One region of the Mycobacterium sp. RTGN5 genome, then DNA from elsewhere that is predicted to be linked to it. Evidence: predicted binding sites of a transcription regulator. Region 1 holds the regulator's gene; each other region holds the start of a gene.
The links. The regulator LexA, encoded in region 1, represses DNA repair genes until DNA is damaged. The targets are predictions, from matches to a motif close to CGAACANNTGTTCG.
Positions count from the first base shown of each region.

Region 2: a site for LexA is predicted at 1,216-1,229, ahead of ruvC (crossover junction endodeoxyribonuclease RuvC). Genes of this name have one in related genera too.
Region 3: a site for LexA is predicted at 1,659-1,672, ahead of SLQ31_RS07110 (error-prone DNA polymerase). Genes of this name have one in related genera too.
Region 4: a site for LexA is predicted at 1,195-1,208, ahead of cofD (2-phospho-L-lactate transferase). Genes of this name have one in related genera too.

Region 1 covers NZ_JAPZLA010000001.1:2,379,857-2,383,062, forward strand. The annotation lists gene SLQ31_RS11590 (hypothetical protein) at 1-1,579, shown strand, start outside; gene lexA (transcriptional repressor LexA) at 1,610-2,299, opposite strand; gene SLQ31_RS11600 (LysM peptidoglycan-binding domain-containing protein) at 2,531-3,025, shown strand; gene nrdR (transcriptional regulator NrdR) at 3,190-3,206, shown strand, end outside.
Region 2 covers NZ_JAPZLA010000001.1:2,505,836-2,509,041, forward strand. The annotation lists gene SLQ31_RS12275 (hypothetical protein) at 1-7, opposite strand, end outside; gene SLQ31_RS12280 (TetR/AcrR family transcriptional regulator) at 95-691, opposite strand; gene SLQ31_RS12285 (cupin domain-containing protein) at 688-1,137, opposite strand; gene ruvC (crossover junction endodeoxyribonuclease RuvC) at 1,249-1,827, shown strand; gene ruvA (Holliday junction branch migration protein RuvA) at 1,824-2,417, shown strand; gene ruvB (Holliday junction branch migration DNA helicase RuvB) at 2,414-3,206, shown strand, end outside.
Region 3 covers NZ_JAPZLA010000001.1:1,449,325-1,452,530, forward strand. The annotation lists gene helR (RNA polymerase recycling motor ATPase HelR) at 1-1,580, opposite strand, end outside; gene SLQ31_RS07110 (error-prone DNA polymerase) at 1,686-3,206, shown strand, end outside.
Region 4 covers NZ_JAPZLA010000001.1:1,600,574-1,603,779, reverse strand. The annotation lists gene SLQ31_RS07855 (DUF3499 domain-containing protein) at 1-165, opposite strand, end outside; gene SLQ31_RS07850 (metallopeptidase family protein) at 328-750, shown strand; gene SLQ31_RS07845 (WhiB family transcriptional regulator) at 765-1,097, opposite strand; gene cofD (2-phospho-L-lactate transferase) at 1,425-2,426, shown strand; gene SLQ31_RS07835 (coenzyme F420-0:L-glutamate ligase) at 2,423-3,206, shown strand, end outside.

The DNA.
Region 1 (3,206 bases):
CTCCTACGACAACAGCTCCAAGACGTTCACCACGGTGCCCGCCGAGCTGGCCAACAACCTCGCCGGTGTCGAGGTCCCGACCGACGCGACGACGGCGATCAACGAGGCGTGGCGCGCCGCGGGCGGGCTCTCGGGGTCGCTCGGTGCCCGGCAGGGCGCCCAAAGTCCCGTCGGCACCGACGGCGCCGTGCAGGACTACACCGGCGGCAAGATCTTCTACTCACCGGCGACGGGCGCACACGCGGTGACGGGCGCGATCCTGTCGAAGTACGAGGCGCAGGGTGGACCGACCGGCGATCTCGGCCTGCCGGCCGGCACCGAGGCCGACGGGGGCGCCCCGAACAGTCGTGTCAGCGCGTTCAGCGCCGCCGACAAGCCGGTGATCTTCTGGACGCCCGACAACGGCGCCATCGTGGTGCGCGGTGCGATCAACGCCGCGTGGGCGAAGCTGGGCGGGGCGGGCGGCAAGCTCGGCGTGCCGACCGGCGAGCAGAGCGCCAACGGCGACACCGTGACGCAGAAGTTCAGCGGTGGCGAGATCTCCTTCAACAAGTCCGGCAACAAGTTCACCACCAAACCGCCGGAGCTGGCCGGGCAGTTGGCTGGGGTGCAAGTGCCCAACGCGACCGGGCCGCAGGCGGGTTCGGCGGCGCCGAAGTCCGGCAACGGCTTCACCTGGCACTGGTGGTGGCTGCTGATCATCATTCCGGCGCTGTTGCTGGTCGCGGTGATCGCCCTGGGTCTGCTCTGGCTGCAGCGGCGGCGTAGCACCGAAATCGAGGTCGACGACGACTTCCACGATTCGGAATACGACGACGATGACGATCACTGGCCGGGAGAGCACGAGGATTCCACGGGTGTTTTGGCGCCTGACCGCTTTTCGACGTATCCCGATGGCGGCCGCGTGCAGGTCGCCCAGGCGCCCGGGTTCTCCTGGGCGCAGCCGGGTGGCGACGAGAAGTCGCAGCCTGGGCCCGAGGACGTGTTCGATGGGGATCAGGACTCGATCGACACCACGCCGACGCTCATTCCCGCCGAGCCCGTGGATTCCGACGAGACGGACGCAGCCGAGGCCGCCGAGGTACCCGTCGAGCATGAATATGCCGAGATCGAGGAGATCGAGGACGACGACGAGGCCGCTGATTCGGGGCGCCATGCAGTGGTGAACCTTGGTGAGTCACAGTCGATGTGGCGACTCGACATGGGCGACCTCGGTAAGCCGCGCGGGCGCCGTCGCGCCGCCGAGCCAGAAGCCGAGCCGGAGCCAGAGGAGTTCGCCGAGGCGGAGTTCGTCGACGAGCAGGTCCCCGAGGATCTCGACGACGACGATCAATCGGTCACTGCGCCGGCAGAGATTCTGCAGTCCGATGTCTCGGCTGGGGCTGCCTCGTCGCGTCCGGCGATCCACCTTCCGCTCTCTGATCCGTATCAGGCACCCGAGGGTTACGTGATCAAGGCCAACACCCATTCGGGGCTCTACTACACCCCGGATTCGGCCCTCTACGACCACACCGTGCCCGAAGTATGGTTCGCCAGTGAGGAACTCGCTCAGGCGAACGGGTTCCTCAAGGCGGAGTGAGCTGCGCCCCTGATCGAGGCGGAGTGTCCGCTAGATCTTGCGGATGACGGTGACGACCTTGCCGAGGATCGCGGCCTCGTTACCGGGAATCGGGTCGAACGCCGGGTTGTGGGGCATCAACCAGACCTGACCGCTGGTGCGTTTGAACGTCTTCACGGTGGCTTCGCCGTCGATCATCGCCGCGACGATATCGCCGTTGTCGGCCACGTTCTGCTGGCGGATGACCACCCAGTCGCCGTCGCAGATCGCGGCGTCGATCATGGATTCGCCGACGACCTTGAGCAGGAAGAGCGAGCCCTCACCGACGAGCTCCTTCGGTAGCGGGAAGACGTCCTCGACGGCCTCCTCGGCCAGGATCGGGCCGCCGGCGGCGATCCGGCCCAGCACCGGCACGAACGTCGGCTCGGGAAGTGCGTCCGAGCCGTCGACGTCGGTGCGCACCGCTGTCACCTCGTCGGTGCCGCGCACGTCCACGGCGCGCGGGCGGTTGGCGTCGCGGCGCAGGTAGCCCTTGCGCTCGAGGGTGCGCAGCTGGTGCGCCACCGACGACGTCGAGGTGAGGCCGACGGCATCGCCGATCTCGCGGATGCTCGGGGGATAGCCGCGGGTGGTGACCGAGGAGCGGATCACGTTGAGGATGGTTCGCTGCCGCTCGGTCAGCCCGGGATCGGTGCTTGATCTCGGTGTGTCGGTGCCTGATAGCTCAGTGCGGTCGCTCATGCGCCCGAATGTAGTCGTGCTGGCATCGATAATCAAACACTTGTTCGACGCCTGCGTGTCGCGCCCGATGATCGTGCAGGTGGCCACCCGAATCTAGGCACATCAAAACTTGTCGGTGGCCGGATTTATTCTTCAGACACGCTCGCTCACATGTTCGGTTTTCGAACGCATGATCGAGTACAGTTCGAACACAAGAGCGAACAGTGGGCGTCTTGGAGGAAGGAAGCAGACGTGACCGTTATCGACGATCGGCAGGTTTTCCCATCAGCACCGGTGCGGCCGATGCGCCCCCGGGCGGCGGTCAGGTCCGCCGCGCCGGTTCGGGGTCGCCCGGTCCGTCCGCGCGCCCACCGGCCGTACCCGGCGCACCCGGCCATCGCGCCGATGCGCTACCCCGGCACCGGCGTCGCATTCTCGCGGGCGCCGCACGCGCGCCGGCCGGTGAGTACCGCCGTCACCATCGCGCTGGCCGCGGTGGCCGCGCTCATCACCCTCTGGCTGGGGCTGGTGGGTCATCTCAGTGGCACGCCGACGGCCGCCACCGATCAGTTGCCGGATCAGCTCGCCGTGGTTCAGGTGCAGGCGGGGGAGACCCTGCAACACCTCGCCGGCCGGGTGGCGCCCGACGCGCCCGCCGGGCAGGTCATGCAGCGCATCCGCGACCTGAACAAGCTCGATTCGGCTTCGCTGGACGCCGGACAGACCCTCATCGCGCCCATCGGGTGACCACCCGGCGCGGCATGGCTGTCCAAAACGTGTGCCGGACAAGCGGCCTCGATGGCCGCGGGCTCGTTGGTCCCAGTTTCCGGGACGTGGCCGCTCGACGGACGGCGCAGGTAGGCTCTGGGTGGCTCGAAGCATCGAGCTGCGGCGGAGGCGAAGGAGCGGTCATGCATTGTCCGTTCTG
Region 2 (3,206 bases), 130 kb from region 1:
TTGCCATGATGGGCTCCTTCGAAACTGAACGTACAGTTTCGAAATAATCAACGCCGGCGCAAGATGCGGCATTCCGTGGCGATGGTGAGTTCCCTCACCGGGACAGACCGCGGATGGCGGCGTCGACGATGGCGTCGGCGGCGGCGTCATCCAGGGCGCCACGGCTGGTCATCAGCCGGTACAGGGCGGGCCCGACGATCAGGTCGACCGCGACGTCGCGGTCGACGTCGGCACGCAGTTCACCACGTGCCACCCCGCGGTCCCAGACGGTCTCCAGCACCGCGCGCCGGGTGCGGATCAACCCGTCGCGCAGCTCATTGGTCACCTCGGGATCGAACTGAGCCTCGCCGACCAACTGAGCGAAGACCCGTCCGCTCGGTCCGGTGTAGAAGTGGAACAGTCCGCGCAGCCAGATCGTGAAATCCTGCTGGGCCGAACCGGTGTCGGGGTCGGGGGAGTCGGCCTGCATCTCGGAGAAGAACGCGTCGACGGCGACGGCGTATTTATTCGGCCACCACTTGTAGATCGTCGCCTTGCTGGATCCGCTGCGAGCGGCGATCTGTTCGGTGGTCATTGCCCGTAACCCGATCTCGTGCAACAACTCTGAAGTCGCGCGGACCACTGCCGAGCGAGACTGCTCGCTACGCGGCCGGCCGGGCCTGGTCTGCCTGGCGGTGTCCTCGACGCTCACAGCGGATACAGCCGGTCCAGATTGACGATGATGGCCTCCTGGGTGCTGCGGGCGATGACGACGACGGCGGGCTCGCCGGGGTCCGGGTTCTCCTCCCGGTGGGGCAGGTGCGGCGGCACGAAGATGTAGTCGCCCGGCTCGGTACTGATGCGCACCTCACCGACACCGTCGTGGAAGACGAACTCGGGGTGGCCGCTGCGCACAAAGATCGCCGTCTCCGACTCGCCGTGGTGATGGTTGGCCGACGCCACACCCGGCCCGACGTGCGTCTCGCCCATCCACAGCTTCTCCGAGCCGACAGACGGGCCGCTGATCGCGGCGAACCGCTGCATGCCGCCGGTCTGCGAGGTGCTGCCGTCGAGGTCGGCGGCCCTGATGTGGCGCACGCGGTTGCCGACCGGCGCGCTGCCGGACAGATCGGGATGGAATGCGTCGGTGCCGCCCATGGTCTGACGATAGCCACTGCTCAGCGATCCGCGTGGCGTGTCATCACCGATCCCGTCAGCCTGGCCCGCTACTGTTATCGAACAGCTGTTCGTAGTCGGAAAGGGCAATCCGTGCGCGTAATGGGAGTCGACCCCGGGTTGACCCGGTGCGGTCTCTCGATGATCGAGAGCCGAGGCGGCCGCCAGGTCACGGCGCTGGACGTCGACGTGGTGCGCACCCCGGCCGACGAACCGCTGCAGCGGCGCCTGATGACGATCAGCGACGCCGTCGACCATTGGATGGACACCCACCTGCCCGACGTGATCGCGATCGAGCGGGTCTTCGCCAACCAGAACGCGAATACCGCGATGGGCACCGCCCAGGCCGCCGGCGTGATCGCGCTGGCCGCCGCCCGCCGCGACATCGACGTGCATTTCCACACCCCCAGCGAGGTCAAGGCCGCCGTCACCGGCAACGGCCGGGCAGACAAGGCACAGGTCACCGCGATGGTCACCCGGATCCTGCAATTGCAGCAGAAGCCGACGCCGGCTGACGCCGCCGACGCACTGGCCCTGGCGATCTGCCACTGCTGGCGCGCCCCGATGATTGCTCGGATGGCGCAGGCCGAGGCGATGGCCGCCGAGCAGAAACGCGCCTACCAGGCTCGGCTGAAGGCCGCGCGCAAGCCAGTCTCGCGGAGCACGACGTGATCGCCTCGGTGCGCGGTGAAGTCCTCGACATCGCCCTCGACCACGTCGTCATCGAGGCCGCCGGCGTCGGCTACAAGGTGATGGTCACCCCGTCGACGCTGGCCACGTTGCGGCGCGGCAGCGAGGCCCGCCTGATCACCGCGATGATCGTGCGTGAGGACTCCCAGACGCTCTACGGCTTCGCCGACTCCGATGCGCGCGACCTGTTCTCGACGCTGCTCGGGGTGTCCGGGGTCGGCCCGAAGATCGCGCTGGCGACGCTGGCCGTTTACGACGCGACCGCGCTGCGCCAGGCACTTGCCGACGGCGACGTGACCGCCTTGACGCGGGTGCCAGGCATCGGCAAGCGTGGTGCCGAACGGATGGTGCTGGAATTGCGCGACAAGATCGGCGCGGTCGCCGGCGGTGCGGCTCTGGCCGCGGCCACCGGTCATGCGGTGCGCACTCCCGTGGTGGAAGCCCTTGTCGGACTTGGCTTTGCGGCCAAGCAGGCCGAGGAAGCCACTGACAAGGTGCTGGCCGACGACCCGGATGCGAACACGCAGAGTGCGCTGCGGGCGGCCCTGTCACTGCTGGGGAAGACCAGGTGAGCCGGTTCGAGGGCGACGAGGGCGACGAGGGGGACGAGGACCTCGAACGCGACGTCTCGCCGGCGCTGACCGTTGGCGAAGGCGATATCGACGCCAGCCTGCGGCCCCGCAGCCTCAAGGAATTCATCGGCCAGTCCAGGGTGCGCGAACAGCTATCGCTCGTGCTGGAGGCCGCCAAAAACCGCGGCGGCACACCGGATCACATCCTGCTGGCGGGTCCGCCCGGCCTGGGTAAGACGTCGCTGGCGATGATCATCGCCGCCGAAATGGGCACGTCGCTGCGGGTGACGTCCGGCCCGGCACTGCTCCGCGCGGGGGACCTGGCCGCGATGCTGTCCAACCTCGTCGAGCACGACGTGTTGTTCATCGACGAGATTCACCGTATCGCCCGGCCGGCCGAGGAGATGTTGTACCTGGCGATGGAGGACTTCCGGGTCGACGTGGTCGTCGGCAAAGGTCCTGGGGCGACATCGATTCCGCTCGACGTGGCGCCGTTCACTCTGGTCGGTGCCACCACCCGGTCCGGTGCGCTGACCGGGCCGTTGCGCGATCGCTTCGGGTTCACCGCACAGATGGACTTCTACGAGCCCGCCGATCTGGAACGGGTGCTGACCCGGTCGGCGGGCATCCTCGGCATCGAATTCGAGTCCGATGCCGGTACCGAGATCGCCCGCCGGTCGCGGGGTACGCCACGCATCGCCAACCGGCTGCTGCGGCGGGTGCGCGACTACGCCGAGGTGCGCGCCGACGGGGTGATCACCCGCGACATCGCCAAGGCGGCGCTTGCGG
Region 3 (3,206 bases), 930 kb from region 1:
TCCCGGTCGGCGGCGGCACGTTCGGCGAGATCGCGCGTGTCGCGCTCGAGGTAGCGCTCGGCGAGGCCTTCGGCGTCGATCAAGTCCTGCGCGAGCAGATGATCCTCGTCGTCCATCAGATCCTCGTGGGCGACCATGTTTTCCAAAACTCCTGCGGCGTATTCCTTTTCGGCTTCGCGTGTCCGTTCGGCGGCTTCGTCGGCCCGCTTGTCGCGACCCAGCAGGTCGACCAGTTCGTCGAGCAGTGGCACATCCGACACTGTCCAGGCGGCACCGACTTCCCGCCATAGCGCCGGGTCGGCGCCGGCGGCGCGTAGCCGCTCGACCGACGTGTATAGCGTGGCCAAAAGGTCCTCCGGCGTCAGGACCGGCCAGAGTTCGTCGAGGGCGGCGGCGAACCGGTCACTCTCGTCGAGCTCGGAGAGCAGATCGGTGCGCACCTTCTCCCAGGCTTCGCGATTGTCGCGGGTCAGCCAGCCACGGCCGATCCGGGCGATCCCGCGTTCGGTCAGGACATAGGTGATGATCTCCCGGAACACCGCGCGGGCCGCGTTGTGCGGCAGCCCGGTGGCGCGCGCTTCGTCGATCGCCCACTGGGTGGTGTCGGCGGCGATCCGCATCGTGACGTCGGCCAAGGGGATCTCCAATGGCTGCTCGGGCAGCCGTTGGCGGTCCGCGATCGCTGCCGCGAGGACGTCGACCATCGCGCGAGAGCCCTTGATCCGGACGACGTCTGGGGTGTCCTCGGCGGTGACATTCAGTCCGGGAAGCAGATCGCCGACCGTCATGAACACCACCTCCGACTCGCCTAGCGACGGCAGCACGCGGCCGATGTGGTTCATGAACGCCTGGTTGGGGCCGACGACCAGCACCCCGTGACCTTCGATCCGCTTCCGCTGGGTGTAGAGGAGGTACGCGACGCGGTGCAGCGCCACCACGGTCTTGCCGGTGCCGGGGCCGCCCTCGATCACCAGCACGCCCGGATGATCGAGCCGGATGATCTCGTCCTGCTCGGACTGGATGGTCGCCACGATGTCGCGCATGCCCTCTCCGCGGGGCGCGTTGACCGCCGAGAGTAGGGCCGCATCGCTGCTGAAGGGGCTGTCGTCGCCGGCGCCGGGGTCGGGGCGGCCGAAGACCTCGTCGGTGAAATCGACCAGGCGTCGTCCGATGGAATGGAACTGGCGACGCCGGCGCATGCCCTCGGGGCTGGCGGCGGTGGCTACATAAAAGGCACGCGCGGCCGGTGCCCGCCAGTCGAGCAGCAGCGGTTCGTGGTCGTGGTGCTCGTCGAGGATGCCGATGCGGCCGACGTAGATCCGTTCGCCCGAAATGGCGTCCAGTCGTCCGAAACACAGCCCTTGGTCAGCCACGTCCAACCGCGTCACCGATCGGGCCAGCGCGCGCACCTCGGCGTCGCGGGCAACCAGGGTTCCGCCGTCCTGGACGTCGATCGGCCCCCCGAGCGCGGCACGGTACTGAGCCTTGACCCGCATGCGCTTAGCGTCGAGCCAGTCATAGAGTCCGGCCAGGTAGTCCCGTTCGGACTCCAGTTCGTGCTCGTACGCGTCAGTCGGCATACCTGTCGGTTCCTCCGCAATATCGTCGTCACTTCCGGCGTCCATCTTCGTCCCTATTTGAGTCCGCAACTCCCGCGTAGAACATATGTTCGATAAACTCGCCGGATGAGCTGGTTCAACGGGCCGCCGAGTTGGTCGGAGATGGAGCGGGTGCTCAACGGCAAGCCTCGCAGGCCGGGGTTGTCGCTCGGGGAGCCGCACGCCGACGGCGGAGACAGCCCGGCCTGGTCACGCCACCGGGAACCCTACGAACCGCCGGGGGAGCGCCCGCTGCGCTCGGCCGTGCCCTACGCCGAGCTGCATGCGCATTCGGCCTACAGCTTCCTCGACGGGGCCAGCACCCCCGAGGAGCTCGTCGAGGAGGCGTCCCGGCTCGACCTGCGGGCCATCGCGCTGACCGATCACGACGGCCTCTACGGCGTGGTGCGATTCGCCGAGGCGGCCAAGGAGCTCGACATGCGCACCGTCTTCGGTGCCGAGCTGTCGCTGAGCAATACCCCCCGCACCGAGCTGCCCGACCCGCCCGGTCCGCACTTGCTGGTGCTTGCCCGCGGCCCGGAGGGCTATCGCCGACTGTCTCGTCAGCTGTCCGCCGCGCATCTGGCCGGCGGCGAGAAGGGCAAGCCGCGTTATGACTACGACTCGCTCACCGAGGCCGCGGGCGGGCATTGGCACATCCTCACCGGCTGCCGCAAAGGCCATGTCCGGCAGGCTCTTTCGGAGGGCGGGCCACAGGCGGCCGCCGCGGCATTGGCCGATCTGGTGGACCGCTTCGGTCGCGACCGGGTCAGCATCGAACTCACCTGCCACGGTGATCCGCTCGACGACGAGCGCAACGCCGCGCTGGCCGCGCTGGCACCGCGGTTCGGGGTCGGCGTCGTCGCCACCACCGCCGCCCACTTCGCCGAGCCGAGTCGCGGTCGGCTGGCCATGGCCATGGGGGCGATCCGGGCGCGCCAGTCGCTGGATGAAGCGGCCGGTTGGCTGGCCCCGCTGGGCGGCGCACATCTGCGCTCCGGTGACGAGATGGCGAGGATGTTCGCCCGCTATCCCGACTCTGTCAGCGCCGCAGCTGATCTCGGCGAGCAGTGCGCCTTCGGACTGGCACTGATCGCCCCGCAGCTGCCCCCGTTCGATGTGCCCGACGGGCACACCGAGGACAGCTGGCTGCGTGAGCTGGTGATGGTCGGTGCCGCCCGGCGCTACGGGCCTCGATCCGGCGCGCCGGAGGCCTACGCTCAGCTCGAGCGCGAGCTCGATATCATCGCCACGTTGAAGTTCCCGGGGTATTTCCTGGTGGTCCACGACATCACCCGGTTCTGCCGGGACAACGACATCCTTTGTCAGGGAAGGGGATCGGCGGCCAACTCCGCGGTGTGCTACGCGCTGGGCGTCACCGCCGTCGACCCGATCGCCAACGAACTGCTCTTCGAACGGTTCCTGTCCCCGGCCCGCGACGGACCACCCGACATCGACATCGACATCGAATCGGACCTTCGAGAAAAGGCCATCCAGTACGTCTACGAGCGCTATGGCCGCGACTACGCCGCACAGGTCGCCAACGTCATCACCTATCGGGGCAAAAGCGCGGTGCGCGACATGGCTCGTGCGCTCGGCTTCTCCCAA
Region 4 (3,206 bases), 780 kb from region 1:
CGCGGTGATCCGGGTGGCATGTCCGATGCACAGATCCCAGGAGTGCGGTTCGCGGCTGATTGCCAGCGGGCCGACGACGGCGGTGGAATCGGAATAGACGAACGTCAGCGTCGCCACCGCATAAAGGGGGCACCCAGGCCGTGAGCAGCGACGGGGAACATTCACGTCCGTGAGGTTATCGCGGTTCATTCACCGGTGACTCGCGGACACGCGCAGCCGCAAGGCCGCCGATTCACAACCGTTACGATCACTGTCGTGGCCGATTCCCGCAGCTCCCGGCGAGGTGGTCGGTCCGGCGGCGGCCCGGGATCGCGCCGGGGACGCGAGATGCGGGGCCCGCTGCTGCCGCCGACGGTGCCTGGCTGGCGCAGCCGCGCCGAGCGGTTCGACATGGCGGTGCTGGAGGCTTACGAGCCGATCGAGCGGCGCTGGCAACAACGGCTCACCGGACTGGACGTCGCCGTCGACGAGATCCCGCGCATCGCGCCGAAGGATCCGGACAGTGTGCAGTGGCCGCCCGAAGTGGTCGCCGACGGGCCTATTGCGCTGGCTCGGCTGATCCCGGCCGGGGTAGATGTACGCGGTAACTCCACGCGAGCCCGAATAGTGCTGTTTCGCAAGCCGATCGAGCGGCGGGCCAAGGACTCGATCGACCTGACGGATCTTCTCCACGAGATTCTGGTGGCGCAGGTGGCCACCTACCTCGGTGTCGAACCGTCAGTCATCGACCCGAGTATGGAAGAGGATTAGGTTGCGCTTGCGCGTCAGATGATGCCGCGCTTGAGGCGACGACGCTCCCGCTCGGAGAGCCCGCCCCAGATGCCGAAGCGCTCATCGTGAGCCAAGGCGTAGTCGAGGCACGATTCACGCACCTCGCAGCCCAGGCAGATGCGCTTGGCTTCGCGAGTGGAACCACCCTTTTCAGGGAAGAACGCTTCGGGGTCGGTCTGCGCGCACAGCGCGCGTTCCTGCCACTGGTCTTCGTCTTCGATTGAATCCGGTGTCGCTTCGATGATCGGCTCCGGCACCAAACTCAAGTGAGCGCGTGCCATTACCCCCATCGTCTGCGATCCGGGAATGGACTGCGGCAACCCCATTGCGCCAATTACGTGCTCATAGGACATTTCCGCCTCCTTTACCTGGTTTCGTAGATCTCTGCATGTCGCCCACTTTTGAAGTGTGCCCAACTCCATTCGAACACCTGGTCGAATCACGGTCTGGGACACCGAAACCGGCAGGTCCGACCGGGAAATGACACTGATGTGATTAGACACGTCTGAGATGCTTCGCGCAAGCGATTGAACCGAAATTGATACCACTTTCCTCGGACAATTCGGCGAGTCGATGCACCGGCGTGTCTTGGGAGTGACCCGATTGTGACCGCGTGCGTCGCCGAAAGTGCCGACCGCCTAGTGTCGGTCGGTGTGAAGATCACCGTTCTGGTCGGCGGCGTTGGGGGTGCCCGCTTCTTGCTGGGCGTGCAGCGATTGCTCGGCCTCGGCCAGTTCGCCGGCCAGATATCCGCAGCCACAAGCGATCTTGATCATGCGCTGACGGCCGTGGTCAACATCGGCGACGACGCGTGGATGCACGGCGTACGGATCTGCCCCGACCTCGACACCTGCATGTACACCTTGGGCGGCGGTATCGACCCCGAGCGCGGCTGGGGACATCGCAACGAGACCTGGAATGCAAAAGAGGAATTGGCGGCCTACGGGGTCCAACCGGATTGGTTCGGTTTGGGCGACCGAGATTTAGCCACGCATTTGGTACGAAGCCAAATGCTGCGGGCGGGATATCCGCTTTCCCAGGTGACTGAGGCACTCTGCCGTCGCTGGACCCCCGGCGCCACGTTGCTGCCGGCCAGCGACGACCGGTGCGAAACCCACGTCGTGATCGACGATCCAGACACCGGCGACCGCAAGGCGATTCACTTCCAGGAGTGGTGGGTGCGCTACCGCGCCCAGGTGGCCACACACAGCTTCGCGTTCGTCGGCTCCGAAAACGCCACTGCCGGGCCGGGTGTCGTCGATGCGATCACCGACGCCGACGTTGTCATGCTGGCACCGTCGAACCCGGTGGTGAGCGTCGGTGCGATCCTGGGTATCCCCGGGATCCGCGCGGCACTGCGGTCCACACCCGCGCCGGTCGTCGGCTACTCCCCCATCATCGGCGGAAAGCCGTTGCGGGGTATGGCCGACGAGTGCCTGTCGGTGATCGGCGTCGAAACCTCGTCGCAAGCCGTCGCTCGGCACTACGGCGCACGGTCGGCGACCGGAATCCTGGACTACTGGTTGATCTCCGAGGGAGATCAGGCCGAAATCCCCGGCGTGACGGTGAAATCGATACCCCTGCTGATGACCGACCCGACGGCCACCGCCGAGATGGTGCGCGCCGGGCTGGAATTGGCAGGTGTGTCGCCGTGAGTCTCGAGCACGGGACCGCGGCTCCGGTCGAAATCCTGCCCGTCGCCGGCCTTCCCGAATTCCGCCCCGGCGACGATCTGGCCGCCGCCCTCGCCGACGCCGCCCCGTGGCTGCGCGACGGCGACATCGTGGTGGTGACCAGCAAGGTGATGTCGAAATGCGAGGGCCGCATCGTCGCGGCGCCTTCCGACCCCGACGAACGAGATGCCCTGCGCCGCACACTCATCGACGCTGAGGCGGTGCGGGTGCTGGCGCGCAAGGGCCGCACCCTTATCACCGCGAACCGCAACGGCATCGTGCAGGCCGCCGCCGGCGTCGACGGCTCCAATGTCGGCGCAACCGAATTGGCCCTGCTGCCACTCGATCCCGATGCAAGCGCGGCCGCGCTGCGCGCGGCGCTGCACGACCGGTTGGGTGTGAACGTCGCGGTGCTCGTCACCGACACGATGGGCCGCGCCTGGCGCAACGGGCAAACCGACGCCGCGATCGGCTCGTCCGGGCTGCCGGTGCTGTACGGCTACGCCGGTGCCGTCGACCGGCACGGCAACGAGCTGGTGGTCACCGAGGTGGCCGTCGCCGACGAAATTGCCGCCGCCGCCGACCTTGTCAAAGGCAAGCTGACCGCGGTGCCCGTCGCGGTGGTACGCGGCCTCGAACTCGACGACGACGGGTCCACCGCGGCGCGACTGCTGCGCGGCGGCGAGGATGACCTGTTCTGGCTCGGCACCGCCGAGTCGATCGAACTCGGCCGCCGCCAAGCCCAACTTCTGCGTCGCTCAG